DNA from 3 places in the Paenarthrobacter sp. YIM B13468 genome. Region 3 is predicted to be linked to each of the others. Evidence: predicted binding sites of a transcription regulator. Region 3 holds the regulator's gene; each other region holds the start of a gene.
The links. The regulator HrcA, encoded in region 3, represses chaperone genes, less so after heat shock. The targets are predictions, from matches to a motif close to TTNGCACTCGNNNNNNNCGAGTGCNAA.
Positions count from the first base shown of each region.

Region 1: the regulator HrcA is predicted to act here: its motif matches at 3,412-3,438, upstream of ACFX4T_RS10100 (Hsp20/alpha crystallin family protein).
Region 2: the regulator HrcA is predicted to act here: its motif matches at 2,606-2,632, upstream of groL (chaperonin GroEL).

Region 1 is NZ_JBHZPI010000008.1:164,375-175,077, reverse strand. It holds gene ACFX4T_RS10120 (FG-GAP-like repeat-containing protein) at 1-684, shown strand, start outside; gene ACFX4T_RS10115 (amino acid permease) at 738-2,177, opposite strand; gene ACFX4T_RS10110 (Lrp/AsnC family transcriptional regulator) at 2,363-2,872, shown strand; gene ACFX4T_RS10105 (MerR family transcriptional regulator) at 2,922-3,380, opposite strand; gene ACFX4T_RS10100 (Hsp20/alpha crystallin family protein) at 3,522-3,944, shown strand; gene ACFX4T_RS10095 (J domain-containing protein) at 4,171-4,596, shown strand; gene ACFX4T_RS10090 (hypothetical protein) at 4,593-4,970, shown strand; gene ACFX4T_RS10085 (hypothetical protein) at 5,014-5,253, opposite strand; gene ACFX4T_RS10080 (flotillin family protein) at 5,246-6,721, opposite strand; gene ACFX4T_RS10075 (DUF4383 domain-containing protein) at 7,036-7,506, opposite strand; gene ACFX4T_RS10070 (DUF6350 family protein) at 7,636-8,967, shown strand; gene ACFX4T_RS10065 (hypothetical protein) at 9,005-9,454, opposite strand; gene purN (phosphoribosylglycinamide formyltransferase) at 9,466-10,038, shown strand; gene ACFX4T_RS10055 (hypothetical protein) at 10,459-10,703, shown strand, end outside.
Region 2 is NZ_JBHZPI010000031.1:658-11,107, reverse strand. It holds gene ACFX4T_RS23035 (RNase H family protein) at 1-553, opposite strand, end outside; gene groL (chaperonin GroEL) at 762-2,387, opposite strand; gene ACFX4T_RS23025 (cold-shock protein) at 2,700-2,903, opposite strand; gene ACFX4T_RS23020 (LytR C-terminal domain-containing protein) at 3,095-3,715, opposite strand; gene ACFX4T_RS23015 (DUF3263 domain-containing protein) at 3,764-4,099, opposite strand; gene ACFX4T_RS23010 (uracil-DNA glycosylase) at 4,208-4,975, shown strand; gene ACFX4T_RS23005 (siderophore-interacting protein) at 5,028-5,867, shown strand; gene ACFX4T_RS23000 (threonine/serine exporter ThrE family protein) at 5,899-7,386, opposite strand; gene ACFX4T_RS22995 (peptidoglycan bridge formation glycyltransferase FemA/FemB family protein) at 7,414-8,727, opposite strand; gene ACFX4T_RS22990 (lipid II:glycine glycyltransferase FemX) at 8,834-9,922, opposite strand; gene ACFX4T_RS22985 (DNA/RNA non-specific endonuclease) at 10,092-10,450, opposite strand, start outside.
Region 3 is NZ_JBHZPI010000006.1:149,123-158,728, reverse strand. It holds gene ybeY (rRNA maturation RNase YbeY) at 1-376, opposite strand, end outside; gene ACFX4T_RS08225 (PhoH family protein) at 373-1,458, opposite strand; gene ACFX4T_RS08220 (GerMN domain-containing protein) at 1,878-2,750, shown strand; gene ACFX4T_RS08215 (16S rRNA (uracil(1498)-N(3))-methyltransferase) at 2,795-3,568, opposite strand; gene dnaJ (molecular chaperone DnaJ) at 3,571-4,698, opposite strand; gene hrcA (heat-inducible transcriptional repressor HrcA) at 4,749-5,756, opposite strand; gene ACFX4T_RS08200 (DUF3097 domain-containing protein) at 5,919-6,770, shown strand; gene ACFX4T_RS08195 (DUF4870 domain-containing protein) at 6,905-7,318, shown strand; gene hemW (radical SAM family heme chaperone HemW) at 7,349-8,578, opposite strand; gene lepA (translation elongation factor 4) at 8,579-9,606, opposite strand, start outside.

The sequences.
Region 1 (10,703 bases), on a different contig from region 3:
CTCTATCCCGGTGACGGCGCGGCCGGATGGCTGGATCGGCGGCAGGTCGGTCAGGGGTGGAACATCATGACGGCCCTTCTCGCCCCGGGTGATTTCAATGGGGACGGGAAGTCGGACATTCTTGCCCGCGATAACACCGGCGTGCTGTGGCTGTATGGCGGGAATGGCGCGGCTGGTTGGCTGCCGAGGGTTCAAGCTGGACAGGGATGGAACGGCATGACTTCCATTACGGGCGTCGGCGATTTTAGCGGAGACGGCTATCCCGACGTAGCAGCCCGAGACAGCAGTGGTGTCCTTTGGCTGTATCCCGGAAATGGCAAGGGAGGGTGGCTGACCCGGGTGCAGATTGGATCAGGATGGTCTGGAATGACAGACATTCTTGGAGTAGGGGACTTCAACACTGACGGTGCGTCAGATGTAGCCGCACGCGATGCAAGTGGTCGTCTGTGGCTCTATCCAGGGAACGGCGCTGGCGGCTGGCTGCCCCAAGTGCAGTACGGCCAAGGCTGGAATGGCATGACTGCCGTGTTTGGTCCAGGCGACTTCAGCGGTGACCGCAAACCCGATGTGATGGCTCGCGACTCGTCCGGTGCCTTGTGGCTTTTCTCTGGTAGTGGTGGGGCGAAGTGGCCCATCGGCAGCGTCATCGGCCAGGGCTGGAATGGGATGACGGCGATCCTCTGAGAAAAGGATGAGGCCCTCCCCAATGTGAGGGCCTCAACCTTCTCTTTGCTCAATCAGTCCAGCGCTGGCGCCTTTTCAGCAGTGTGGAGGACGCCGCCGTCGTGAATTGCCCGCTGGTTCCTGCCGCCTGGATGCCGACGCTTCATCACGAAGTAGCACCCGATCACCACCAACACGAAGGGGATGCCGAAGATCAGGGTCATCCGGAAGCCTTCGATGAAGAGAGTGGTGATCAAAATAGCCACCATCATTACGGCGCCGATGGCCGATGCCAAGGGGTAGAAACGCAGCTTGTACTTGAGGGGTGTGCCGTGTCGCTTGGCGTGGCGCCGGAAAGCCAGGTGGGTCAGGAAGATCATGAGCCAGGTGGACATCGCCCCGAACATGGACAACGCCATCATGAAGGTAAAACCGGACTCGGGGTTCAGAGCGTAGACAACTGTCGCCACCGCAATGCCTCCGGAGCACAGCAGCAGGGCGTTGACGGGGGCGCCGTTCTTGCGCAGCTTGCCGAACACTGCAGGTGCCTGTCCGGCGCGGGACAGGCTGAACATCATGCGGGTGGAGATGTACAGCTGCGAGTTCATCGCCGAGAGAGCTGCGACGATCACGACGACGTTGATCAGCGAATCAGCGAACGGAATGCCGACAACCTGCATGACAGTCACGAATGGGCTGTCGCCGGTGAGGATCTGGCTGACAGGTGCAATTGCGAGAATCAAGGCGAGCGTCAGGATGTAGAACAAGAACAGCCGGAAGACCGTAACCTTGAAGGCCTTCTTGACGGACGTGGCCGGGTCCTTTGCTTCACCGGCAGCGACGGCAATCATCTCGATGGAGAGGTAACTGAAGATTGCCACCACCACGGCGAACCACATGCCGCTGACGCCGCTGGGGAAGAACCCTCCCTCGGCTGTGTAGTTGTGCGTGCCGTAACCGGGGTTGTTGCTGCCAAAGACCAGGATGCCGGCCACCAGGATAAAGCCGAGGATGGCGAAGACTTTGATGGTGGAGAACCAGTATTCAAGGGTGCCGAAGGCCTTCACGTTGAACATATTCACAGCGATGAGGGCCCCTGAGAACACCAGGATCCACAGGATCGGCGGGACTGAAGGGAACCACAATTTCATGTAGTCGCCGATGGCCGTGACCTCGGTGCCTACAGCCAGCACAATGCAGGACCAGTACAGGTACTTCGTGACGAACCCGGCCAAGGGGGAGATGTAGTGCTCGGCGAAGGCACCGAACGAGCCCGTGGTGCTGTGAGCCACGGTCATCTCCGCCAGGGCACCCATGAGCATAACGGCGACGAGGCCCGCAATGACGTAGCTCAGCAGAACGCTTGGCCCGGCGAAGGAGATCGCGAATTTGCTGCCGAGGAACAACCCTGTTCCGATGGCACCTCCAAGGGCGATCATAGTCAGCTGCGGGCCGGTGAGCTCACGCTTTAGACCTTTTTCACGCTCCGTGATTTGGTCAAAAGTGTCTGGCATCTTTGTCTCCTTCTGATGAGCGAGGGACGCATGTGTACGAACGGGTATGCGTGTTCCTGGCGGCTGGTGCTTCGCGGCGAGACTCCCAGGGCGCGGCCGGGGTGTGGCCCGATTCACAGGTTAGAATATTCGTCGGTTCAGCCGCATCAAGTCTGAATCATCGGCCAAAACTGACGGAAGAATTTATGATCAATTCAAAAATCATTCGTGATCGGAGAGAGCAACCGAATCGGCTTCGCTTGGATGAGGCGGACATCGTGATTCTGCGGGAGCTGTCACGCGACGCGCGAACGCCCAACAACTTATTGGCAAGCCGGGCTGGGCTTGCTCCGTCGACCTGCCTGAACCGGGTCCGGGCCCTCCAGGCGGCAGGGGTCATCAAGGGCTTTCATGCCGAGATTGATCTTGGGAGCTTGGGCTTGGACGTCCAGGCCATGATCTCCATCAACGTTCACGCCCAAGCGCGGAAGAACATGCTTGAACTGGCGAGGTCGCTCCGCGATCTGCCCGAGACGCTGAGTGTTTTTGTTCTCGGTGGAGAACACGATCTTCTTCTCCACGCGGCTTGTGCCTCCACGGCAGAACTGAGGGAGTTCGTCGCCACCCACCTGGGCAGTAATCAAGCCTTTGTCAGCACGCAGACCACTCTCGTCTTTGAGCGACTGCAGCCGGAACCAGGTCCCACGGGAGCCTAGAAGGGGTGCGAACTCCTGATGGGACCGGGCCCGCCTGATGAGGCAGGGTTCAGTGTGTGCCCGGACCGGTCTGTGCGTCCCGTTCCGTGCGGGCCTCTTTCAAATCCTTCCGCAGCCCTTTGTTGTCCGCCCGGAGCTCGCGATTGTGGTCGGCCAGGCCCCGGTTGTCCTCCGTCAGCCCCCGGTTTGCGGCTTCCAACTCCAGCACGAGCTTCACGCCGGCCAGGTTGAGCCCCTCGTCCAGGAGCGCGCCGATCCTGCGCAGCGTAGCAAGGTCCTGTTCGCTGTAGCGGCGAGTGCCGCCGTCGGTCCTTTCAGGAGTCAGCAGCCCTTTGCGCTCGTACTGCCGAATGTTCTGTTGCCCGGTGCCCACGAGTTCCGCCGCAACCGAGATGGCGTAGACACCCATGGCGTTCCGGTCGGCGCCGCCGCCCGAGCCTCCGTTAGGCACGGAGGGGGCAGGTCCGCCGTCGTGATCCAGCCGCCCGCTGTCAGCGTCACCAGCCATGCAAACCTCTCCAAAATCTTTGAAAAAACCTCTTGCACCACTCTCTCACCAGTGCTATAAAAAATCTATACCAGCCAACACAGATCTGGAAGGCTGGCAAAACAACAAAACCGCATCAAAATCTGAAGGAGTGAGAACCAAATGCTGATGCGCACAGACCCGTTCCGCGAATTCGACAGGCTCGCCCAACAGGTTTTTGGCACAACAGCACGGCCTGCCGGCATGCCGATGGATGCTTGGCAGGAGGAGGGGCAATTCATAGTTGCCTTCGATCTGCCGGGCGTCTCGCCTGATTCGGTGGAACTGGACGTTGAAAGCAACGTCCTGACGGTAAAGGCAGAACGTAAGTCGCCTGCGGGCGAGAACACCGAGATGATCGCCGCCGAACGCCCGCAAGGCGTCTTCAGCCGGCAGCTCATTCTGGGTGACACGCTGGATACCGAAGGCGTCCAGGCCAGCTACGACGCAGGTGTGCTGACACTCCGCATTCCCGTCGCCGAGAAGGCAAAGCCGCGGCGCATTGAGATCCAGTCCAACAGCCAACGGCAGGAGATCAACGCCTAGCCACAGCTGCTCCGCTGGAGCTCCACCCGGGGGTGGCCACCCAGCGGAGCGTCAGACCGGGAGCTTCAGACCGACCACATCGGAATAGTTGGGCGCAGGCTTCGCGCCACGCCACAGCACTTGTTGTGCAGATGAAACGTGGTCCCCGACGTTGCCTCCCGATTGATGGCCCCCGGCCCATGCCGGGGGCCATCGCCAAATCCTCAGCACTTCACCGGAACCGGCCGTGAGCAACAACCAACCCGACTACTACTCGATTTTGAACGTGGCTCCCAGCGCGACAGCCCGTGAAATCACCCATGCCTACCGCTCATTGCTGCGGACGCGTCACCCGGACACCCGCGAAAAGGTCGACGACGGCGACTCCACCCGGGCGGCCGACCTCCAGGAGCTGCACGCGATCATGCAGGCGTACGTGGTGCTCTCGGATCCGGCGAAGCGGAGCGCCTATGACAGCGCCCGACGAACCGGTACCTCAACGGGCGGCTCCCCAGGGAAGCCGGTCAAAGTTCGCATCCATAAGTCGCCCGCATCTCCCGCGGGCAGCCAAAAGGATCAACAGCCCCTCGTCTTCGGCCCGGTCCGCTGGGAACCGCTGCCGAGGACTACCCCCGGATACCCCTCGCCCAAAGTCAGAAGGAGATACATATGAGTGCCTGGCGCTCGTACGACAGCCATTTGATGCCCGCGTTCTACGAGCGATTCGAGAATCGCTGGGGAAAGGGAACCGCGCCGTTCCTGGACCCGGAGGTGCACGAGCAGCCAATGCCGCGTGCTCAATGGATCAACGTGGATACCGGTGCGGCCGTGGCAGTGGTCCCTATTTGGACGGAAGATCCCGAGCATAGGTCTTTCGGTGTCTTCTATCTCCCGCCCGCCGGCGACATTTGGATCCTCCGTCCAGGACCAACCACCTTCGTCGAACCCGGAAAGGGCAGCACCACCGAGCAGGTCTCGCTGCGTAACGACGCCTTCAAGAAGGCGGTCAAGCACGCCAAGGAATTCATCTACGGGCCGCAGCCTTAGGGTTCATACCTTTTGGGGGGTCGGTCCGGCCCGAAGTCCCAAGTCAGGATTCCCGCAGCACATCCGGGAGCTCATCCACGTAGACGGTCTGGGGCGGCTCGAAGTAGATCACCAGCACCTTCTCGCCCACAGGAAAGACGCTGGTCTTGTCGAACGGGTAGGCAAAAAACGCGCTGGTACCGCCATGGAAGGGGAGCATGACTTCGCCAATGGTGCCCGGCGCGATTGTCCCCGTCACCCTGCCGATCTTGCCGGTGAGGCTCCGATTTACCTCTCTATGCATCTGATGCCGCGTCTGACGCCTTTGCCGGCGGAGACTTCACAGGAGCGGGTCGGGTGGTCGGTCGACCAGCTCCGTTCCCCTTCAACGCGGAGGCCAAGGACGGCAGGAAGCTGCCAACCTGGGACAGAATCCCGCCCACCATGCTGTTCAGTCCATCGCCACCGTTGAGCACCGTCAGCTGCCCGATGCGCGAGAAAGGCTCTGCCGCGGCCGAAACGATGGCGGGCATGTTCTCGGCGATTTGCTGGTTGATGACAGCTTCTTGATTTGTCTCCAGCGCTTCGCCCCGGGCCTTGATACCTTCGGCCTCAGCCAACGCCTTAGCCTTAACTGCCGATGCTGCCGCATTTCCTCGGGCGGTCGTCGCAGCTGCTTCGGCTTCACCTGTCACGCGGGTTGCACCGGCCATTGCTGCAGCTGCTCCCGCATTCGCTTGGGCCTCGAGTTCAACACGGCGTGCATTGGCCTGGGCGTCCAGTTCGATGCGTTTCGCCAGGGCCTCGGCGGCACTGATGTCAGCAGCCTTCTTCGCTTCGGCCTCGGTGCGTTGGGCGTAGGCCTTGGCATCGGCAGGCTTGCGGATGGTGGTCTGCAGTTTCTGCTCTTCGCGGTCGGCCTCAAGCTTTGCAACTTCGGTTTCCTGGACCACCACTTGTTGACGGGCAGTGGCATCGGCCAACGGTCCGGCCTGCGCAGCGTTGGCTCGGGCCTGTTCAGCATTCGCCTGCGCGGCAGATTGCTTGATGGCGGACAGGCTTTGGGCATCGGCAATCAGTGCAGCAGCTTCCGCTTCCTTCTCAGCCGCCTCACGGTTGCGGGTGGCTTCGGCGATCCGGGCCTCCATCTTGACCTGGGCAATGTGCGGTTTAGCGAGGTTCTGGATGTAGCCCGTGGGGTCTTGTAGGTCCTTGATCTGCAGGGAGTCCACTACGAGGCCAAGCTTCTCCATCTCCACGCCACTGGCACTGCGGACGAGTGAGGCGAGCTTGTCGCGCTCGCGAATGATTTCCTCAACAGTCATGCTGCCGATGATCGAGCGGAGATGCCCTTCAAACACGTTGTAGACCTGGCTCTCCATCTTTGGCTGCTGTCCAAGGAACCTCCGCGCAGCGTTCGCGATGAACGGGGGAGCGTCGCCGATCTTGTAGATCACCACGCCGTCCACAATCACCTGGATACCCTGCGACGTCACACACGAGACCTTGAGTTCTGTTTCATTCAGCGTCAGCGCAAGGGTCCGGACTGTTTGCAGCCCGGGAACCACCAAGGCGCCCTTGCCTGTGACGATCTTGAAGTCCATGCCGTCGGTATTTTCCAGCGTGCCGCGGGTCAGCCCTGAGATGATCAGGGCCTCGTTCGGTTCCGCCACTTTCCACATTGCCTTGGTCGCCAGCCACACGAAACCGATGACAACAATCACGCCAAGAATGCCAGCTATCAAGGGGAAAAATGCCGAGAGGTCGTTCATGTGACCTTGTCCCTTCAGACGATGTGAACCGGCCTCATCCGTTGACCCCCATAGGCCATGTGCCTGTTCGTGTACACAGTCTCGTTGGGCGGCAGCAGGGAAGTCCAGCACTTTTGTGCGTCATTTGTGCCACGACGTCCAAGCAGGCTGAGGGGTCTGCCCGCCTAACCCAGCCACCCGCCGTCGAGCATTAACAAAGAAGGCTGGTGCAACCTTTGGAGAGAATCCGTAGGTGGCTGCACCAGCTGCTAGTACGACTTTCTGTTATTAGTTGTGACACCTGTTCATTGGCCGCTCCTAGTTCCCGGCTTCTATTATTTCCGGGCCTTTTTGTCGTCTGTGAAGTACTGGGCGAACATCCAGCCGGCGGCGATCATCAGGATGCCCAGCACCATGTAAGACCAGTTGTCCACGCTATTCAGGGAAAGGAAGTTTGCTGCCGAGTCGACTCCAACGCTCAGCCCGTAGATGCTCAGCACGATATATAGGGCGCCGAAGCCCATCAGGAAGTTACGTGCGCCATGCGCGGTGCGGGACATCGCCCACCCTGCCGCGCCGATGGCCAGCTGTACGAGGTTCAGCAGCATGGAGACCTGGAACACGCCAAAGAGCATCGCGTGCGAGTCCGGACCGAAGAACTGCAGCTCCGAGTACTGCATGGTGATGCCCGGAATGAACCCCAGGACGCCAACCAGCGCAAGGACGGCACCCACACCCAAGCCAACAACCTGGATGTCTTGCCGTCCGAAGTGGACACCGCGTGCATGTGAAGCAGAGGTACTCATTCGCTCCTCCAGTCACCCCTTGCGAACATCTCCTATTTTACGGCCGGTTCGGGCAAAAAGCGCTGGAATTGGCGGTATTACAGGGCGCCTGCCGGGGGAGTGCCGCCTACCGTGGCACGATAGGACACGATGAAACTGCGCGCTGATCAAACCGGAAACCGTGGCCTCCCGATGCCCCTTTGGCTACAGGGTGGTTTGGAAGCGGCACAGGCAGCCTTCATTTCAGCCATCGTTGTTATCCTTCCGCTGGTTGGGGTGTGGGCCACCGACGGATTCCAGAACCGGAACGTAGACTTCCTGGCGCGCCTCGCCGGCCAAGCGTGGCTACTGATCCACGGTGTCCCGCTGACCTTGGCACAGGTCAACATTGGAACCGCCGGCCAGCCTGGAACCGGTCTTCTTTCGCTGATTCCCCTGGGTCTGACGCTCATTCCGTTCCTGCTTGCCTGGCGGGCGGGACGACGACTTGCACGCGCTTCCTACACGGACCAGTTGTGGCAGGCGTTCCTGGGCGCCTGCGTTGTATACGCCGCGTTCGGCACAGCCACGGGATTCGTGTGCCGCACCCCGGAAGTAGTCATCAATCTGTGGTTCGCCATGACCATCCCTCTGATCTCTTTCGCACTCGGCCTGGTGGTCGGCGCCCGACGCGAGGCCGGCTCCTGGAGCAGGCTCATCGGGGTGGACGCCGTCGCATGGATCGCCAAGACAAGCCAGCACTCACGGTGGGCGGGATCGTATGTGGGCTCAGCTTTGAAGGCCGGGTTCGTTGCCACCATGGCGGCAGTTTGCCTCGCCGCAGTGCTGTTGGCCGTGGACATCGTGTGGCACTGGACGGACATCATCGCTGTATACGAAGGGCTCCAAGCCGGTGCCTTGGGCGGCGCCGTCCTCACGATCGCGCAGCTCGGATTCCTTCCCAACCTCGTGGTCTTTGCTCTGGCGTGGTCCTCCGGGGCTGGCTTCTCGCTCGGTGTCGGCTCGCATGCAGGGCCGCTGGGCACCGCCGTCGGGCCTTTGCCTGCCGTCCCGGTTTTCGGTGGGCTTCCGTCGGGACAACTCGACGCCGGGCCGATGGCTCTTGCCCTCCCCGTGGTTGCCGGGATCATGGCAGGCTGGTGGTTCCTCCGCGAAGGCGAGAATCACTTTGACGAATGGCTCTCCATCAAAATCAAGGCCCGCTGGTTCACAGCGGCGGCCTCGACGTTGTTCCTGGGTGCGTTCATTGGAGCTGTTGCCGGGGTCTTGAGCGGTGCCTTGGCATGGGTCGCGCGTGGTTCAGCCGGTATCGGCCGACTCACGGAAATCGGACCTCACCCGCTTTGGACGGCAGTCTGGCTGGCCGCCGAGGTGGGCATCGGCGTCGTGATCGGCTACGCAGTGGGGCCCTGGCTGGAACGCCGCCAGAAGCTGCGCGAGGCGAACCTGGACGAGGTAGCGTTCGACGACGAACACGCCTGAGCCTGGGCGGCTCGGCTTTTCGTTCGGCTGGCTCGCTTTAGCGGACCGGGCCCGGCATGGAGTCTTCAAGCTGCGTGAGGCACTGTGTCTTGGCCGATTCCGTCAGGGCGGAGCGAGCGCAGTCCTGATACGTGGTGACTTGTTTGAAGAAGAGCACCGACGTCAGAATCAGCAGGCACATGACCGCCGAGACCACGAGTCCGGAAATGGTGCCAAACAACACCAACCGGGGATGCTTGTACTTCACCGACCGGACCAGGACCACAATCCCCAACACCAAACCAGCAACGGTCAGGATGGCGCTCAACCACACGTAGTTCACGTTCAGGGAGAACACGAAAAACGATCCCAAGGCCGACAAAAGGAAAGCGCGGAACAGGATCTGTGTCACGCCGAATGCGGACTTTTCCGCGGCAGTGCGGGGTTGCTGGCTCGGCCGGGGACCGACGTCGGGATTCATGTTTTCCAGCCTACGCGAGCCGCCCATAAGCTAGTGCAATGCGCATTGTTGTCCTCGTGTCCGGTACTGGTTCCAATCTTCAGGCTGTCATCGACGCCGTGAAGTCGGGTGAACTGGACGTCGAGATCGCTGCTGTGGGTGCGGACCGGCCCGATACATACGGCGTGGAGCGCTCCGACGAAGCCGGCATTGAGACCTTCGTGGTGAACTTCAACTCGTTCGAAACCCGCGACGAATGGGATGCCGCCCTCCGCGACAAGGTGCTTTCCTATAACCCGGATGTGGTGGTGTCCTCCGGCTTCATGAGGATCGTGAGCGCCGACTTCATCGACGCTTTCGGCGGCAAGTACGTTAATACGCACCCCGCGCTTCTGCCGTCCTTCCCGGGAGCTCACGGTGTCCGGGACGCCATGGCCTACGGCGTGAAGGTTACTGGCTGCACGGTCCATTGGGCCGACGCCGGCGTGGACACCGGCCCCATCATTGCCCAGGAAGCCGTGTCCGTTCTCCCAGACGACTCCGAGGAAACCCTTCACGAGCGCATCAAGGTAGTGGAGCGCCGCCTGCTGGTCCAGACCCTCGCAGACCTCGCGGCCTCCCTTCCCAACTAGGTCGCATTTAAGCGCGTTTTGAGCCCTCTAAACGCGCAGTGCTGCTACTTAGATTCCGTCCGACGGGCTCTGCCTGTGGATAACGCAGCACGCCCCTAGGGAAGTTTGTCAGCATGGGGCATGAAGACTCCGCGACCCCTTCCCGAATCACTCGCTTCGTTACCTTTCACCTGGCAGGAAGCCGTTGCAGCCGGAGTATCCCGACGGCGGCTGAGTCACCGAAGCCTAATCTCTCCGAGCCGGGCGATTCGGGTGCCTCAGTCGGATGCTCCGCGCGCAATTGCTGAAACAGTTCGTCCGGTGACCCTTGTTACGCCGTTCTCGGCTGCATCCCACGCGACCGCCTTTTTGTTGTGGGGGTTTCCGGGCTTCTTGCCAGGCAGCAACGACCCAAGAATCCACATCGCGCGCCCTCACACCATGGCAATTCCTCGTCGCCGAGGCGTAATTGGCCATCGGGGCCAGTTCTTTGAAGACGAAATCACGACGCTCAACGGCCTGTACATCACCAGCAGAGCCCGCACATGGTTGGACTGCACGCGGAAGATGGACATCGACGAGATCACGGTAGTGGCGGATCACTTGCTGCGCATTCCAAGACCGGATTTCGAGGGCCGCCGCGCGCCTTACTGCACGGTGGATGACCTGGAAGAAATGTTGGATCG
Region 2 (10,450 bases), on a different contig from region 3:
CGGGAGCGGTTGTGCGAACTGGGCTGGTGCTCGTAACGCTGCCGGCGGCCGCTGCGGCAGGAACAGGCTCGGCCAAGACTTGGCCTGAACCCGTAAACCCTGGTCCGATTGGAGCTGCCGTGCCCTGCTGGAAGGCGGTGGCTACGGCGCGTGCGCGCTCGTCTGCTGCCTCGTTGAGGTCATGTCCGGCGTGGCCCTTGACCCATTCAAATGTGTATTTGCGCCCGACGATTGCTTGGTCGATATCCTTGAGGAGGTCAACGTTCAAGACGGGCTTTCCGTCAGCCTTGCGCCAGCCCTTCCGCTTCCATCCGGGCATCCACTTGGTGATGCAGTTGATGACGTACTGGCTGTCGCAAAGGATCAGCAGTTCTTCTTGCGGAACGTGGGCGGTGGAGCGGAACAAGTCCAGGACAGCCATGAGCTCGCCCATGTTGTTGGTGCCGTGGGGCCAACCTCCTGCGCGCCAACAGGAGTCGTCAACATACCAGGCCCAGCCGGCCGGCCCAGGATTGCCGAGGGCAGAGCCATCGGCGGCAGCAATAATCGTCATGCCTTCAATCCTGCCAGACCACACAGACACTGAAAGCGTGCTAGTGCCAACTGGGGACAGCACCTCCCGCTACGGGCCCTCATAAGAGCCCGATCTGTCCCCTATTTGGTTTTACGCCTACTTGGTTCTTAACGCCGACTGCGGTCCCCACCAAAATGGTGGGGACCGCAGTCGTTGCTCTAATGCGTGACGCTACAGCTTAGGAGGCTTAGAAGCCGCCCATGCCGCCCATGTCGTCGCCACCGGCAACCGGAGCGTTCTTCTCAGGCTTGTCGGCAACTACAGCCTCGGTGGTCAGGAAGAGACCAGCGATGGAAGCAGCGTTCTGGAGAGCCGAGCGGGTGACCTTTACGGGGTCGTTGACGCCGGCAGCCAGCAGGTCTTCGTACACACCCGTGGCAGCGTTCAGGCCGTGGCCGGAAGGCAGGCCGCGAACCTTATCGGCAACAACGCCCGGCTCGAGGCCAGCGTTGAAGGCGATCTGCTTCAGCGGAGCGTCGATGGCAACCTTGACGATGTTGGCACCGGTTGCTTCGTCACCCTGGAGGGTGAGGTTGGCGAATGCCTTGGCGCCAGCCTGGATGAGGGCAACGCCACCACCGGCGACGATGCCTTCTTCAACAGCAGCCTTGGCGTTGCGGACTGCGTCCTCAATGCGGTGCTTGCGTTCCTTGAGCTCAACCTCGGTTGCGGCACCGGCCTTGATGACTGCAACGCCACCGGCCAGCTTGGCCAGGCGTTCCTGCAGCTTCTCGCGGTCGTAGTCGGAATCGGAGTTCTCGATCTCGGCGCGGATCTGGGCAACACGGCCTGCGATCTGCTCGGCGTCGCCGGCACCTTCAACGATGGTGGTCTCGTCCTTGGTAACAACAACCTTGCGGGCGGTACCGAGGAGTTCCAGGCCAGCGTTCTCCAGCTTGAGGCCAACTTCTTCCGAGATGACCTGGCCACCGGTGAGGATGGCGATGTCGGCGAGCTGTGCCTTGCGGCGGTCACCGAAGCCGGGAGCCTTGACGGCTACAGACTTGAAGGTGCCACGGATCTTGTTGACGATCAGGGTGGCCAGGGCCTCGCCCTCGATGTCTTCAGCGATGATCAGCAGCGGCTTGTTGGACTGCATGACCTTCTCCAGAACCGTGACGAGTTCCTTCACGTTGGAGATCTTGGAGTTCACGATCAGGATGTACGGGTCCTCGAGGACCGTTTCCTGGCGCTCAGCGTCAGTGACGAAGTAAGCGGAGATGTAACCCTTGTCGAAGCGCATGCCTTCGGTGAGTTCGAGCTCCAGGCCGAAGGTGTTGGACTCTTCGACCGTGATGACGCCTTCCTTGCCCACCTTGTCCAGGGCCTCGGCAATGAGGCTGCCGATTTCCGGGTCGCCGGCGGAGATGGAAGCCGTAGCTGCGATCTCTTCCTTGGTCTCGATCTCCTTGGCGGAGGCGAGCAGCTCGGAGATGACGGCCTCAACGGCCTTCTCGATGCCGCGCTTCAGGGACAGGGGGTCGGCGCCGGCGGCAACGTTGCGCAGGCCTTCCTTGACCAGTGCCTGGGCGAGAACCGTAGCGGTGGTGGTACCGTCGCCAGCGACGTCATCCGTCTTCTTGGCAACTTCCTTGACCAGCTCAGCACCGATCTTCTCGTAAGGATCGTCCAGCTCGATCTCCTTGGCGATGGAAACACCATCGTTGGTGATCGTGGGGGCGCCCCACTTCTTTTCGAGGACGACGTTGCGTCCACGCGGGCCGAGGGTGACCTTGACGGCGTCGGCGAGGATGTTCAGGCCCCGCTCGAGGCCGCGGCGTGCCTCTTCATCAAATGCAATGATCTTGGCCATAACGGCGGTAGTCCTTTCGGGACAGTCGTTAAGAAGGAACCTGTCAGATGGAGTGCCCGCGACGGACGGTCCTTTGCTTGCGGCCTCTGTATGCCCCGCGCTCCGAACCTCACCCCACCAAGGTGTTTCTTGATCCTCCTCCGTTTCGAGAGCCGTCCACCGCCGGCGTAAACCGGGCCGCAGTTAGCAGTCGAAGCGTAGGAGTGCTAAATCAATAATTAGCACTCGACCGGGGAGAGTGCAAGCAGAAGTGCCACTTTGCGCTATAAACAAAGGGGTTTCAGCCGTTAGCTGACGTGACGGCCGAAGGGACTATGCCACGCGGACGCTTTCGGCCTGCGGACCCTTCTGGCCTTCGCCTAATTCGAACTCCACCCGCTGGCCTTCCTCAAGAGCGCGGAAGCCTTCCATCTGGATAGCGGACCAGTGCACGAAGACGTCGTCGCCGGAGTCATCCACAGTGATGAAGCCGTACCCTTTTTCGGCATTGAACCATTTGACGGTTCCCAAAGCCATGATGCCCACACTTTCACAGTAGCCAAGACCGGTTGCCGGGATCTCCGGACCGGAATCAATCCACTGTAACCACAGTCACTATCCGCGCGCTGCCGCGGAGGGGTCCAGCATGACTTTTGTTATTGAGGCTTAACCGAGTTGCCGCTTTGAAGGCTTGGAACCCGGTGAAAAACGGCTGAAAGTCAGCGAAATTACTGGTAGCCAGGTCCCACAACAACAACCAGCGGCTGCTGTATTTCGGGAGATTCAACAACCGCAGAAATACCCAGAAGCTTGCCGAGCGCTTCTGCGTTCGTCTTCTGACCGGGCACGTTGTAGAAGACCACGGAAGACTGCTGCGGCAGGCCTCCCCAGTTCCCCACAGTTCCCAGTGTCCAGCCGTCGCCTTGGACCAGCCCTGCGACGCGGCTGGCAAGCCCGGCCGTAGCCGTGCCGTTGTAGACGGCTACAGCGACGGCCTTGTCCACGGGCGCGGAAGAAGGAGTTGCCGAGGTCTCGCCCGAGGGTGTGGTACCCGGGCTCGGCTCACCGGAAGCGATGGGGGCGTTGCTTGATTCGGTAGGTGCAGCAGACGGGGAGGTTTCGCTCTGCTGGGGCGCCGGCGTCGAAACGCTTGTGGACGCACCGGGGGCCACCAGGCCAAGCCGCGGAAGTATCAGGAAAGCGACGAGTCCCAGCACCAGGGCGACGGCTCCTACGGTCAGTACCGGCCACAAATTGGGGCGGACCGTCTCTTGGGCGTCACGGTGCACACCCTGCCGGGAGCTGTTCTGTGGGACCCGGTCGAATTCATCCTTGGCAAATTTGGTCATGGTGAAGCCTTGTCCTTGCTGGTTGCTGCTGACTATCAGCCGGGCGATTTACGCGTCGGACCCCAAACGGCGCGCTGTCCGCGCACGTTGGCGCGACGTACGTAGTCTACGCAATCTCTTCACAAGCATTGGATCGTGGGCCAACGCATCTTCCGTATCGATAAGTGCGTTCAGGATCTGGTAGTAGTGCGTGGCGGAGAGATTGAAGAGCTCACGGATCGCCTGTTCCTTGGCGCCGGCGTACTTCCACCATTGCCGCTCCAACGCCAACATCTGCTGATCACGGTCACTCAAAGGTGAGTCGCTGCGGGTCTCTGCCGCCAGGTCTTCAAGTGCCAAAACGGTAGACTGCGGCGCCATTGGTTCCGGTGCTGGTTCTGCCACGGCACACTCCTTGACGCTGATTGGGGGAAAATGTCCTACCCCCATGTTACGGGCGAATAACAACGCTGTCATTCGCACCGCCGATGCCATGGAGGAGACAATGACAGGGTGACTGGTGAGGATGCACTGTTTGACCTGGAACCTGCCGGCGTTGCCGACTCGGGCTTCGCCGAGCTTGTTGACCAACCCCTGGAAGAGCTCATGGCCGCGGATTGGGCGGACGCGTTGCGCCCCGTGGAAGGCCAACTCCGTGAAGCTTTGGCCTTTGTTGCCGCTCAGGCTGCCCAAGGGATCCAAGTCCTTCCTCAAGCTACCAACCTTCTCCGGGCTTTCTCCCGGCCACTGGCTGACGTCAAAGTACTCATCCTTGGCCAGGATCCGTACCCAACCCCGGGACACGCCGTCGGGCTTTCCTTTGCCGTCTCGCGGCATACGCGGCCGATCCCCCGAAGCCTGGCAAACATCTATCGCGAACTCCACGAAGACCTCGGGCTGCCGCCACGCATCCACGGCGACCTCACAGCTTGGACGGACCAAGGCGTCCTGCTGCTGAACCGCGTCCTGAGTGTCGCGGCAGGGAGCGCTGGCTCACACCGCGGCAAAGGCTGGGAGGCAATCACGACGGCGGCCGTCAGGGCGGTAGCCCATCGCACCGACGACGCGGGACGCCGGAGTCCCCTGGTAGCGATTCTGTGGGGGAAGGACGCCGAAGCGGTCATGCCACTGCTGGATGGCACCCCGGCAATCACTTCGGTGCACCCGAGCCCCCTTTCGGCATCCCGTGGTTTCTTTGGTTCCAAGCCGTTCAGCCGAGCCAACGAGCTGTTGTCGGAACAGGGCGCAGAGCCCGTCAATTGGGAACTACCCGTCTTGTAACCTTCGACTCATACCCAGGTGACACCCAACGATTTAGCTTAGGCTTGCCTACATGGCTGCTCTCCCCGTCACCTCGTCCGCCACCCGGAACACGCGCCCGCAGGTTAACCTGACCGTCCTGCGCAAAGAATGGCTCTCACCTCACATGGTGCGGATCGTCGCTGGCGGCCCAGGGTTCAGCGACTATGCGAACAACGAATACGTGGACCGATACGTCAAGATCGTTTTTCCGCAGCCCGGCGTTGATTACCAACTTCCGCTGGACCTGTGGGCCATCCGCGAGACGATGCCACGTGAGCAATGGCCGCATACCCGGACCTACACCATCCGCTGGGCCAACCTTGAAGAACGGGAACTGGCCATTGACTTCGTAGTCCATGGCGACGAGGGCCTGGCGGGGCCTTGGGCAGCGGCAGCCGAACCTGGGGACCCGCTGGTTTTTACCGGCCCCGGTGGTGCCTACAACCCCGCGCCCGACGCCGATTGGCACCTCTTCGCAGGCGATGACGCCGCGATTCCAGCCATCGCAGCCTGCATAGAGGCACTTGCCCCGGAAGCCCGTGGATTTGCGTTCCTCGAGGTGGACGGTGCCGAGGATATCCTGCCTATCTCTGCTCCTGCCGGCCTGGAACTCCGTTGGCTGCAGCGCAACGGAGTGCCGGCCGGATCAAGCGAGTTGTTGCTGGACGCGCTTCGCGACATGCAGTGGCTGCCCGGCCGCGTAGACGTCTTTGCGCATGGCGAAAGGGGCTACATGAAGGGCCTGCGCCAGATCTTCTTCTCCCAGCGCGGCCTGGAACGTTCGCAGGTTTCCCTCTCCGGCTACTGGGCCCAGGGCCGGGTAGAGGAAGTTTTCCAGGCAGAGAAGAAGCTTCCCGTAGGACAGATTTAACAGCGGGACTGATCTAGCGGCCAGAAGTGATCTAGCGCCGCCGTACCCTGCGGCGCTCGTTGCTGGACAGACCCTTTGTGAGCGGCCGCGCCAAGTTGTCCCCCAGCACGATTCCTGCAGCAACTCCCAGGACGATCGCGCCTGCATTCAGCATGCCTCCGGCACCCTGAAGAATGTCCGCTTCCTCGATGGTCAATACATACATTGAACGGAATATAGTCAGGCCGGGCAGCAGAATGAGCGCCGCCGGAACAGCAACCACAAGTTGGGGAGCACCAAGTTTTAGCGCCACTACCCGAGCCAGCAGGCCGATGGCCACCGCCGAAACTGCCGGCGACAAGCGGTCGCCGAACCCTGCAGTGGTAGCCCCCCACAAGACGAAGAAGCCGACCAAGCCGACCGCCGCCGTCGGGAGTAACAAACGCATCTGCGTCTGTTCGGTGACGCCGATAGCCACTACCGCTATCGCAATCAGAATGGCTTGGCCCCACAAAGGATACGCATCCGGGAATGTTTGGGTGACGTCCAGGACTGCGCTGCCCATGAGGGTCCCGACCACGACGGCGACGGCGATACCAGCGACGATCGCGCCGAAGGTGAGCAGCGTGGAGAGGAATCGTCCTGCTGCCGTGACGGGGAAGCCGTTGATGGCGTCCTGCACGGAGGACACAAGCCTCCCTGTTGGAAGCAACAACAGGATCCCGCCCGCAACCACAATGGACGGAGCAATGTCCGCGCCCGCCCACCGCAACATGAGCGCGATGAATGTAACCAGGAACGAGCACGACATGGTGATGAAGAAGTCCGGGGTGCGCCACCGGCTCAGTTGTCGCGCAACCAGGCTGATCAGCAAGTTGGAGCCAAAGGCCAAGGCTGAAGCGCCCGGACCGCCGCCCAGTACGCCCACAAACACCGCGGCGAAGACAGCGAAGGCAACCGTGACCATCCAGCGAGGGAAGGGCTTGGCACTCCGGACGATGTCATTCAACCGACGGACTGCCTCGTCGCGGCCAACTCCCCCGGCCACAATGTCGGTGACCAGTTGATGCACTTGGGCGAGGCCGGCGTAGTTGTTGGTCCACGAGCGCACCACACGCAGCAACGTGATGGGGGTCTGGTCCTTTGGCGCATAATTGATGGCCACCGACTGGTTGGTGATGTCCACTTCAACGTTCTTCAAGCCAAGGGCGGCAGTCACCGCAATCATGCTGGTCTCAACTTCAAGGGCGCCTGCACCGTAGCGGAACATGACTTCGGCCAGATGCAGGGCGAAGTCGATGGTCTTGCGCGCTGAGGCGTCGACGCCGACCACCTGGATCGTTGGGTTGGCGTAGGGACTTCCCGCGAGCCGGTCCACGATGTTCATGGGGGCTGTGGGCGGGCTATCGCCCTGCACCAAGCGCATCAGCATGCGTTTGGCATTGGCGTTCTGCCGGATTTGCGATGGCCGCATCGGTTGGGTCTTGGGCAAGCCGTCAGTGTGAGGCCTGCCGCCGGAGCCCTCAGGGCGTTCAGTCACGCAGTGTTCCTCCCTTGGCTTCGTTGATTAGTTCTTCCCCCGGAATTTACTCAGCAGGATTCCAGGCTCCGGCAATTTTGCCAGGACCGTCTTGGCGGCAGCTGCAAGCTTCCTGACCGCCTGGTAAGCGGTGAACACTGGCACGTTCACTGGTGCAACGAAGTCGCCCACCAGTTGGACCACTTCGCCGCCGAAGCCCTTCTTGAATTCGTAGCCGCCGTGACCGGTTTCATCCTGGCCCTGAATGCCGAACGTGCCGTAGAAGTTGTAGCGGGAGTAGCCATTGTTGAGCGCGTGCAGCATCATGCCCCAGTAAAGCGACGTAGCTCCGTTGAAGTAGATGTAGTCCTGGACAGTACCGCCGATCACGCACACGATTTCATCGCCGGAGCAAGCGAAGTGGATTGCCGCAACGGTAGCCACGCCCACCGAGTCGGGGAAGCGTTCAATATCCTTGAGGCTTCGCTCGTAGCTGTCCACGAGGTCCTGGACCACCTTGATGCGATTGGCCTTCTTCTTGCTCCCGGTTTCCTCGACGTCGCGCTTGAGGTCCGCGAGCGTCTTGGCTTCGGCATCCAGACGCTCGGTGATCGACGCCCGGTATTCGGGGATGTTGATCTTGGCCATCATGAGCTTCGTGAACTCATCCGAGGTATTGCGGAGCAGTTGCTCGTAGTAGTCACGCTCGCGGTAGGTGAAGCCCTTTTCGTCGCCGGCAGTGCTCAGCGCGTTGTAGAAGTCGTCCAGCGTTTCCAGCGTGGCCTGCTCCAGGTAAACGCCGTTCTTTTCGGCCTTCCGGATGGCCTTGCGCGTGCGGTAATTCATGCCCATGATGAGCTCTTCAGAATCGACGATCCCGTCCAGCTTCTTGACGAACATCCAATTGATGTTCGCGAAGTTCATCTCAAAGCCCTGGTGCTTGAAGCCCAACCCTGCCAGTACCTTCAGCAGTGGACGGTTGTCCTCAACCTCCGGGTGCTCGGCGCCGTCCTCGTCGCGGGCGATGTACTTGACGTTCGGTGAGATCCCCAGCTCAGCAGCCTTTTTCGAGGCCGCATGCTTTTTCAACTGCTCGACGACGAACCGCACCGCTTCGGCGTCGTTGTAGTCCAGCAGTGGTCCCTTTGCGCAGTCGCAGACCTTGTAGCCAAAGCGGTTGGCGGTGTAGACGAGCTTTCCGGCGGCGATCAGGCTGCCACCGCGGGTCACACCAAAGAGCTCCACCTCCTGGCCGCGGGCACGCTGGAAACGCGCCAGGTCCACGGACTGGATGAAGCTGCCTTGCGGGTGTCCCTTGGCAAATGTCTCGAAATCAGCGTCACTGAGAATCACGAATTCCATGCCGGTTCCAGCCTCGATCGGAGTCAAAGAAATTACCTCACCTAGATAGATTTGCGCCCGTTGGTGGCCGGGGCTGGCCTGAAGTGTGTTGGGTTGGTGCCGGTTCTCAGTAGAACTGTCCGCCGGTTCGCATAGTTTCCAGTCGGCGGAAGACGCGCTCTGCACCCTTGAGCCACAGCTTGTAGCGGATGGGTCCCAGGACAAGGTCATAGCAGCCGACGAAGTCCGTCACGGTCTTGGTGAAACTCGTCTTGAACAAACCCATACCGAACAACGGGTGGGTCTTGTCCTTGATTCGGGCGGCAGGCGGCGTGCCACAGAAATCGTACTCAACGCAGCCCAGATCCTGCATCCGCTGGATCGCAGCCCACTGGACCAAATGCGAGTCACCGTATTGCTTGCGGTTCTGCGTGGAGCCGCCATCCTTGTAGGTTGCCTTGGAACCATAGTTGATAACGAAAGCTCCGACGCTGGGTGCGCCGTCCTCGTAGACAAAGAAGAAGTGCCCTTGGCCCCGGCTGCAGAATTCTTGCCAGAAACGGGAGTAGTACTCGTAGCTCCGCAACGGCATGGCACCCTTGGCGTTCACTGTGTCCTGCATCAGGGCGTAGAGCTTGCGGTAGCTGTCCTCGCCAGGCTCAGCCGGAAGGACTTCGCATCCTTCACGTTCTGCCCTGCGGACCGCGTTGCGGGCCCGCGATGAGATGCTGCGGAGCACTTCATTGGCCGGGGCCGAAATATCCAGCAGCGCTGTTGAGTCGTTGGACTGGATGTTGGGGGCTTTCATCAGCCCGGCGGCCGCGAGCTGAGCCGTCGCCTCGCTGGATGCAACGATGTCTGGCTCAATCTTGATGGAGAACACATTCATCTTCTGCCCACGTGCCAGTGCAGCGATTGAGCCAAGCATCGGCTTGATGTCATCAATGGACGAAGCGTCCGGTCCCTTGATGAGGTACCAAAGGCGGCCAAGGACAGGGAACTTCTTCTCAAGGAGCAGGTTGTAGCTGGAATATTCGGCGGTCTCCAGAACCAGGCGGCGGACCAACCAGCCGTTGCCATCCTTGACTGCCGCATATGCGTCCGACTGCAGCATGTTGCCGCCATTGGGGTTGGCTGTGACGTGCTTGTCCCAGTTATCGATTTCCTCGGCGGTGGCAAAGCGGGCGGTAAATTCTCGCAAGGTGGCCGTGTCCAATCTCAGGGTTTGGTGCAGTGTTCAAATCGGTGCTCAGAAGCAAGTGCCCATGCGGACATGCAGCCTCAAGTCTATCGGGCCGAGGAAAATAGCCCGACTCCCGGTGAGTTGCCCATTCGAACTACGCGAGAATAGCTTGGGCCGGATCATAAAGGGGGCGTTCGTGTCCTTACAGCCGGATCTGATCAGGGCTCTCCAACTTGATGGCTTTCGGTTGCTTCCCGAGTTCCCGCTGGCCGCTGGCCAGCCGGTCCGCGTTGGCGAGTCTGCTGAGACTCAGTCCGGTCAGGTCTGCGATCTGGCCGATGGGAACCTGGAAGGTCCGGAACGGTCCCAAGGGCGGCGGTTCGCCTTCCAGGAGCCGCTGGTCGATGGCCCTCTTCAGCTCAACTTTGCCAAGCAACGGAGACTGGTCCAACACAAAGCCCGCGGCGGCGAGCTTGGCATCGTTGGTCCATGCTGCGATTTTCCAGAACTTCCGCGGAACCTGTACGCCTCTGTAGGGAAGGTCGTCGTCGAGAAGTACGG
Region 3 (9,606 bases):
GGTCGAAACCAAGCAGGTGGAGGATGCCGTGCGTGGCGAGCAACAGCATTTCGTCTTGGGTGGTGTGTCCGGCGTTCCGAGCCTGCACTTCGGCCACCTGGGGGCAAATGGCGATGTCTCCGAGCATTCCCTGCGGCGTGGGTTTATCGGGCGTGCCCGGCGTCAACTCGTCCATGGGCACCGAGAGCACATCCGTGGCCCCTGGTTCGTCCATAAGTTCGATATGCAGCTTCTCCATGGCGGGTTCATCCACCAGGAGGATGGATAGCTCAGCCTGCGGATGGATGTAGAGGCGCTCGAAGATGAACCGCGACAATGTCACCAGTTGGGCTTCGTCCACGTCCACGCCGGATTCGTTGTTGATTTCAATGCTCATTTTCGTTCTCCACGTTTGTGATGTGTGCCGGCAGCCCCATCCGTACGGTGCGCGTCATCCCACCTGCTGTAGGCGGAGACGATGTCTGCAACCAAACGGTGCCGGACGACGTCCGCAGCCTCCAGGATGGAGAAATTGACGTCATCGATCCCACTGAGGATTTCCCGTACGATCCGGAGTCCGGAGGTGGAGCCAAAAGGCAGGTCGATCTGCGTTACGTCTCCTGTAACAACCATCTTGGAACCGAATCCGAGACGGGTCAGGAACATCTTCATTTGTTCAGGGGTGGTGTTCTGGGCCTCGTCCAGGATGATGAAGGCGTCGTTGAGCGTCCGGCCACGCATGTAGGCCAACGGTGCGACTTCAATGGTGCCGGCAGCCATGAGCCGGGGAATAGACTCGGGATCCATCATGTCATGCAAGGCGTCGTAAAGCGGACGCAGGTAGGGATCGATCTTGTCGCTCAGCGTTCCCGGCAGGAAGCCCAGCCGCTCCCCCGCCTCAACAGCGGGCCGGGTCAGGATGATCCGGCTTACTTCCTTGAGCTGAAGGGCCTGCACGGCCTTGGCCATGGCGAGGTAGGTCTTGCCAGTACCTGCCGGGCCAATACCGAAGATCACTGTGTTCGCATCGATGGCATCCACATAGTTCTTCTGGTTCAAGGTTTTGGGCCGGATGGTTTTGCCACGACTCGAGAGAATGTTGTGGGTAAGGACATCCACGGGATTCTGGACTGACTGTGTCCTCAGGAGGGAAACGAGCTGCTGGAGGACATCAGGGGTAACGACGGTCCCCCTCGCCACCAGTCCGCGGACCTCCTCAAGGAGGCGCATGATGCGCGGTATGACCGTGGACGGACCGGACATGGACAATTCATTGCCGCGAACGTGGAAGTTGACGTCCGGGAACTGCTCCTCGATGTAGCGCAAGGCTTCGTCATGGCTGCCCAATGAGTGAACCATCTGATCGGAGTTGTCGAACGTGACGATTTCCGTGCGCGTGCCCGGTAAGGTGTGCGGGAACTCGGTGGTGGCTGGGTTCCCGTTTCCGGTCCGCAGCCGCCCATTCAGGGATTCACTCATAGTGGTGGCCGTACGGCCTCTTCTCCTCTGGTCGGATAACAGTTGGTCCATCGTTTCGACAATGGGACTGGCTCAACCGCCAGGCCATATGCCGGAATGCCTTCAATCCTACGCCAGCCCGGCAGACCACGGGCGTTTGCCCGCCCATCCTCCCCTGAGGGCTCCGTCGGCTGCGACATTGTCTCAACTCGGCATCAAGCGGGTATCAATCCTGTTTCAGTTGCCGCCAGTACCCACAAACCCGGCAAGCCGCCGTCGACGATATGCCAAGCTGGCTGGAGCGGGTAGTGAGACTACGCCCGTTGGACGGGCCGGCGACAACCGCCGGCCGCAAAGGCAAGGAAACCCCCATCGCGCAGTCAGTAAGCCATCAGCCCGGCGGGCGAAAGCGGAAAAAGTCCGCCGTCGCAGCGCCTGCGATGCTTGCTGTCCTTTTGCTCACCGGCTGTATCGCCAACGGTGGACCCACCCAAGCTACCTCCAGTGCGCCACCAGTCAGCGTCCAGGAAGCTCCGGCCAGCAATGCTCCCTTGGAAACCACCCAGGCGTCCACCAAGATCCCGGTCTACTGGATTGGCCGCAGCAAGGAAGACGTCTACCTGTACCGCGAATTCAGGGACATCTCCGGCGACGGAAACCCCGTCACCACAGCGCTGCGGATCATGATGGCTGATAAGCCGTTGGACCACGACTTCTTCACTCCTTGGCAGGACCCAGGCAGCCTGGCAACATCCATTTCGGGCAAGAACGTGATCACAGTTGATATTTCGCGGGATGCCTTCAATTCCAACCTTGATGCAGGTATGGCGCAGCGCGCTGTGCAGCAGCTGGTCTACACGGCCACCGCAGCGGCTTCGTCATCGGGCCTGATCAACTCAGGGCAGCAGATCCAAGTGGTCATCCTGGTGGACGGTCACACGGATTTCATGGCGTTCGGCCAGGTGCGGCTCGGTCAACCGATGGCCAGGGACGCTTCCTTGGTGGCGCCACTATGGATCATCGATCCGCAGGAGGACACTTCGCTCCCTGCGGGGGCAGTTAAGTTCAATGGCCGCAGCACTGACAGCTCCAAGCCCGTCAGCTGGCAGATCCTCCGGGACAACGGCAATGGCGAAAAGGCAAGCCTCCTGACCGGCCAGACAAAAGCCACAGGAGAGCCGGGGCAATTCGGCGTCTTCTCGTTCAGCGCGACCCTGAAACCGGGGAAATACGAATTGCGCGTATCCCAGGTCCAGGACTCCGGGCAAGCAGACACATCCACCATGGATACGCGCCTTTTCAGCGTCGGCTAGACCCAGCGCCCGCTAAGGTAGCTTCAGCTGCCAGGCCGCACGGCCTACCAGCGACCCAGGACGTCGGAGGCGAGTACGACGGCGGCGGGTCCCGCCGTCGAGGACCTCAGGACATGGTGGCCCAAGAGAGCCGTAACCGCCCCGGCGTCGCTGAGGCGGGTTACCTCGCGCGGCGAGATGCCGCCTTCCGGCCCCACGATCAAGAGGACTTCACGCGGCGAGTCCAGCCCGCCGCCCTCAGCCACGATCGGCGCTTCAAGGACGGTGCGCAAAGGGTTCTTGGCGTCCTCGTGAAGGATCACAGCCAGATCCGCGGCAGCAACAGCCTTTGCCAACGCCGCGGAATCCAGGATAGGACGCACCTCCGGTATCCACGCCCGGCGGGCCTGTTTCGCCGCGGCAGTGACCACAGACTGCCACTTCGCGTGGGCCTTCGCAGCGCGATCCCCCTTCCAGCGGACGATGGATCGCTCAGCCTGCCATGGGATCACTGCGTCTATGCCCAGTTCGGTGGCCGTCTCAATGGCCAACTCGTCGCGGTCACCCTTGGCTAAAGCTTGGACAAGCACCAAACGCACGTCCGGCTGGTCTTCGAAAATCACACCGGACGCCATGACGGACAAACTTCCAGGGCCGACCTCTGCCACCGTGCCTGTCAGGCGGGCTCCTGCGCCGTCGGCAATGTCCACAGCCTCACCGACAGTGAGTCTCTTCACCGTGACGGCATGCCGGGCTTCTGGACCGTCGATGACGAACAACGCGCCCGGCTCAACACCATGCAGGCTCCCGGCGGGCGTGAAGAAAACGGGGTTGCTCACCGCTACAGGTTACCGAGCTTGTCCCGCAGCTTGGCGAACATGCCGCCGCTGGCCACGAGTTTGCCTTCGCTGAACTGCTCACCGCGCAACTTGGCAAGCTGCTGCAGGAGCTCTTCCTGTGCCGGATCCAGCTTGACCGGTGTCTCAACGTGCAGGTGTACCTTGAGATCGCCGCGGCCGTAGCCCCTGAGGTGGGTGACGCCCAAACCGCGAAGCGTGATGACCTCGCCGGACTGGGTGCCAGCCTTGACGTCGATCTCCTGGGGCCCGTCGAAGGTTTCCAGGCTCAGTTCCGTACCCAAAGCTGCTGCCGTCATGGGAACGCTCAGCGTAGCGTGAAGGTCGTCGCCTTCGCGGATATAGGTGGAGTCACTGTTGACGCGGATTTCCACATAGAGGTCACCGGCAGGTCCGCCTGCCGGTCCCGCTTCGCCCTGTCCGGAGAGCTGGATCCGCGTACCCGTGGCAACGCCGGCAGGTACCTTGATGGTGAGCGACCGGCGGCTCCGGATGCGGCCCTGCCCGTTGCACTCATTACAGGGGTCCTTGATGACTGTTCCGAAGCCCTCGCAGGAACCACATGGTGCCGTGGTCATGACCTGGCCCAGGATGGATCGAACGGCCCGCTGGACTTGGCCACTGCCGCCGCAAATGTCGCAACGCTCCGGGTGCGTACCCGGCCGGCAGCAGCTGCCATCACACGTGGGGCAGACCACTGCCGTGTCAACTTCGAGCTTCTTGTTGACACCAAACACGGCGTCCTTGAGGTCGATGCGGACACTGATCAGTGCGTCCTGGCCCCGGCGCACGCGGGAGGCCGGACCAGCATGCCCGCCGCCACCGCCAAAGAAGGTATCGAAGATGTCCTGGAACGCGAAGCCCTGGCCGGAGTAGCCGCCACCGAAGCCGTTGTCAGTGCCGTTCTCGTTACCGGTGGCATCGTAGACGCGACGCTTTTGGGGGTCGGACAGCACTTCGTAAGCATGCGTCACGGCCTTGAACTGCTCCGCGACATCCTCCCCCGGGTTCACGTCCGGGTGAAGCTTGCGCGCCAACTTGCGGTACGCCTTTTTGATCTCTTCCCCGGTGGCTTCCGGCGAGACTCCCAAAACGTCATAGTGGCTGCTCAAAGTCGGTATCTCTTCCTTGTTGTACTGCAGATTCTTACCTCGGGCCGGCGTCAGCCGCCGAGAATGCGGGAAAGGTAGCGGGCCACGGCGCGCACCGCAGCCATGGTGGTGGGATAGTCCATCCGGGTTGGTCCGAGGATGCCCACCTTGGCACCGGAGCCATATCCCGTTGCCACGACCGATGCTTCTGCCAGGCCGTCATATGGATTCTCGCGCCCGATGCTCACTGTCACGCCGCGGGGATCATCTCCCATGTCAGACAACAACCGGAGCATGACAACTTGTTCCTCAAGAGCTTCCAGCACTGGTCCGATGCTCAACGGGAAGTCCACATTCGAGCGCGCAAGGTTGGCTGTTCCGGCCATGACGATACGTTCTTCACGGCTGGTGTCGCTCAGGGCCTGGAGACCATGTGCAAGATGCTGCGCGAGCCCACGAAGGTCCGGCGGACACAGCGCAACCACGGAAGGCAGTACCTGCGGCAGCAGTGCCAGTTGAGTCCCCGCGATGCTGCCAAGGAACCGGGAACGCAGGGCCATCAAGGCCTCGTTGCTTACATCGGAGCCGGCCTCGATGACTTTCTGGCCAACGCTTCCGGTATCTGCGATGAGCACCACGAGTACCTGTTTTGGCGCCAGGAGAACAAATTCGACGTGACGGACCAGGGCCCGGTTGGAGTGCGGGTACTGAACGACGGCGACCTGGTTGGTCAGTTGCGACAGTAGCCTGACGGTGCGCTCAAGGATGTCGTCGAGGTCGTCGGGCCCCTCAAGCAGCGAGTGGATGGCTCGACGCTCCGCGGCGGACAACGGCTTGACCTGCGAGATCCGGTCCACGAACAGCCGGTAGCCCTTGTCCGTGGGGATGCGGCCTGCGCTGGTGTGGGGCGCTGCGATGAGGCCTTCTTCTTCCAGTACCGCCATATCATTCCGGATAGTGGCGCTGGAAACGCCGAGATGGTGCCGCTCCACAAGCGCCTTGGACCCAACAGGCTCACGGGAATGCACGTAATCCTCAACGATTGCGCGCAGCACTTCAAGCTTGCGTGGCTCACTCATTGCAACACCTCCTGACGACTGTCCGTGCCTATAGCGGACCAATTGTTAGCACTCAACATGCCTAAGTGCTAACAAGTCTAGTATGAGCCAGCACGTTGCTAGCATTGAAACCGCCCACGGGAGTTATTCCCAGCACAACCAGCACAAAGGGGTATGAAGTCCTTGGCTTTCGATACGTGGGGCCCGCAGGATCTGTCCGCTCCTGCCAAACGCCAACTCCCTGAGGTAGCCGTCCAGCGCGGGATGGTCCTTGAAGACGTCCAGTCCGGCTGGGTGGGCGAAGTCACCCGGGTGGAGAAATCCGGGGGAATGCACATCGTCTCCCTTGAGGACCGGCGTGGTAAAACCAAGTCCTTCCAACTAGGGTTTGGTTTCCTGCTTGAAGGGCAGGCCATCCGTCTCATGCCTCCGGCCGCAAAGGCTCCTGGTTCCCCTGTGCAGGCGGGTCGAACGGCATCGGGGTCAGTAAGGGTCCTTGGCCAGCGTGCCCAAGTGGCCAAGGCGAGCCGTATTTGGGTGGAAGGCAAGCACGACGCAGAACTGGTGGAGAAAGTCTGGGGTGACGATCTCCGCGTTGAGGGCATCGTCGTCGAGCCGCTGCACGGCGTGGACGATCTCAAATCAGCTATTGCCGCATTCTCCCCCGGGCCAGGGCGCAGGCTCGGGATCCTGGTAGATCACCTCGTGGCGGGGTCAAAGGAATCACGCATCGCCGCAGAAGCCATGACAGTGCCCGGAGCCGCCGGAAACGTCCTGATCGTGGGGCATCCGTATGTTGACGTCTGGCAAGCCATCCGGCCAAAAGTGCTGGGTATTGAGCGGTGGCCGGAAGTTGCGCGGGGCACTGACTGGAAGACCGGGATTCTGACCGCTTTCGGTTGGCCCCACGAAACCGCCGAAGACATTGGACTCGGCTGGCAGCGCCTGCTTGGTGCGGTACGCAGCTACGCGGACTTGGAGGCCTCACTCCTGGGACGGGTGGAGGAAGTCATCGATTTCCTCACCACTCCCTGACAGCCCTGTCCTGATTTACGTTCCTTGAGTGGCTTTTCCCGGAGATGTAACGGGGCGTTGGTCCCGGGAGGACCCGGGACCCAGTATTCTGGGACAGCAACACCGCAGCATCTTTACAGCAAAGGGAAGACACCGTGGCAGAGAACGCTCCTGAAGAACCGGGCAGCGCCGCAGGCCAGCCCCAGTACCATGGCGCGCCCGCGAACGCACTCCCACTGACGGCAAGCGAAGACCGGCAGTGGGCCACGTTGGCGCACTTCGGGGGAATTCTGGGATGCCTGCCGTCCCTGTTGATCTATCTGATCTTCCGTGACCGCGGACCGTTTACGGCACAGGAATCCAAGGAAGCCCTGAACTTCACGCTTCCTCCGACCATCGCGGCAGTCCTGGCAAACATCCTGGTTCTGCTTCCCGTGGTGGGCAATATCTTTGCAGTCATCGCCACGGGCATCTGGGTAGCACTCACGTGCTTCTCAGTCTCAGCGGGTATTCGTGTCAATCACGGACAACCCCACCGCTACAAGCTCAACCTGCGCTGGATTAAGTAGTTCCAGGCTTCCATGGGATTCTGCCGGCGATTAGTCCGGCAGGATCCTGCGCACAACGGCGTCGGCCAGGAGTCGGCCTTTGAGCGTAAGAACCAGGCGACCCTTGAAGGCCGCACCCGGATCCACAAGCTCTTCAGCGATCAGTCCTGCCATCGCATGGCGGCCAACTTTATCCAACGCGTCAACGGACAAACCGGTACCTAGCCGAGCCTCAAGCATGATGCGCTCGACTTCGCGGGTTTCGGCGTCAAGCGTTTCCCTGCCAGCCGCAGGCGAGTCTCCGGCAGCCAGCCTGTTGGCATAAGCGGTGGGGTGCTTTACGTTCCACCAGCGGACCCCGCCCACGTGTGAGTGGGCGCCCGGACCGATCCCCCACCAATCGTCTCCCCGCCAATAGGCAAGGTTGTGGCGGCAAGCCTGTTCAGGCGTTTTCGACCAATTGCTGACCTCGTACCAGGTCAGCCCAGCCTCGGAGATTAGTTGGTCGGCGAGCTCATATTTGGCGGCGTGGTCGTCGTCGTCGATTCCGGCAACTTCGCCCCGACGGATTTGGGCAGCCAGCTTTGTGCCGTCCTCCACGATCAAGGCATAGGCGCTGATGTGATCTGGTTCGTAGGACAGGGCAGTCTCAAGGGACAGCTGCCAATCTGCCATCGACTCTCCCGGCGTGCCGTAGATAAGGTCAAGGCTAACGGCCAGGCCCGCCTCGCGCGCCCACTGGACCACCAGCGGAACACGGCTCGGGGTATGCGTGCGGTCCAGCACTTTGAGGACGTGCGGCACCGCGGACTGCATGCCGAAAGAGACGCGCGTAAAGCCAGCATCAGCCAGCACCTTCAGCGATTCCGGCGTCACGGAGTCGGGGTTGGCTTCGGTGGTCACCTCTGCGCCCGGTTCGAGTCCCCAGTGCGCGACGGCGGCGCGAAGGATACGCGCCAAGTCCTCGGCCGGGAGCAACGTGGGTGTCCCCCCACCGAAAAACACAGTGCTCAGTGGGCGCCTTGGCAGGCCGGAGGCATCCATGGCTGTGGCGGCAAAGTCCAATTCAGTGACAGCCGTGCCGGCATAAGCATCCTGCGACGCCCCACCACCCAGCTCCGTGGCCGTGTAGGTGTTGAAGTCGCAATAACCGCACCGCACCGCGCAGAACGGGATGTGCACGTACAGTCCGAACTTGCGGTGCTCGACGCCGGCCAGCGCCTGCGGGGGCAGCAAGCCATCCGCAGGTGCTGGGTCGCCCAAAGGAAGGACGCTGGGCATCTACTTCTTGGCCTTGTCCTTGGACTCGTCGGTGGTCAGCGCGGCAATGAAAGCTTCCTGGGGAACTTCAACCCGGCCCACCATCTTCATGCGCTTCTTGCCTTCCTTCTGCTTCTCAAGCAGCTTCCGCTTACGGGTGATGTCACCGCCGTAGCACTTGGCAAGAACGTCCTTGCGGATGGCCCGAATGCTCTCGCGGGCAATGATGCGCGATCCGATGGCAGCCTGGATGGGCACCTCGAACTGCTGGCGCGGGATGAGTTCACGGAGCTTGCCGGTCATCATTACACCGTAGGCGTAGGCCTTGTCACGGTGGGTGATGGCGCTGAAAGCATCCACTTGTTCGCCCTGGAGAAGGATGTCCACCTTCACGAGGTCAGCGACCTGTTCGCCGTCGGCTTTCCAGTCCAGGGATGCGTAACCGCGTGTCTTGGACTTCAGGAGGTCGAAGAAGTCGAAGACGATTTCGGCAAGCGGGATCCAGTAGCGCAGCTCTACGCGGTCTTCGGACAAGTAGTCCATGCCACGCATCTGGCCACGACGGCTCTGGCAGAGCTCCATGATGGATCCCACGAACTCGTTGGGCGCCAGGATAGTAGCGGACACCATAGGCTCGCGGACTTCGGCGATCTTGCCTGTGGGATATTCGCTGGGGTTGGTCACATGGACAACCTTCTTGTCCTCCAGCGTTACCTCGTACTCCACGTTGGGAGCCGTAGAGATGAGATCGAGGTTGTACTCGCGCTCAAGGCGCTCACGGGTGATTTCGAGGTGGAGCAGACCCAGGAAGCCAACACGGAAGCCGAAGCCCAACGCGGCGGACGTCTCGGGCTCATAGACCAGGGCGGCGTCGTTGAGCATCAGCTTCTCGAGGGCGTCGCGGAGCACCGGATAGTCAGTTCCATCAAGCGGGTACAGACCCGAGAAAACCATGGGCTTCGCGTCGGCGTAGCCGCTGAGCGACTCCGATGCCGGCTTGGCGAGGTTGGTTACGGTATCGCCAACCTTGGACTGGCGAACATCCTTCA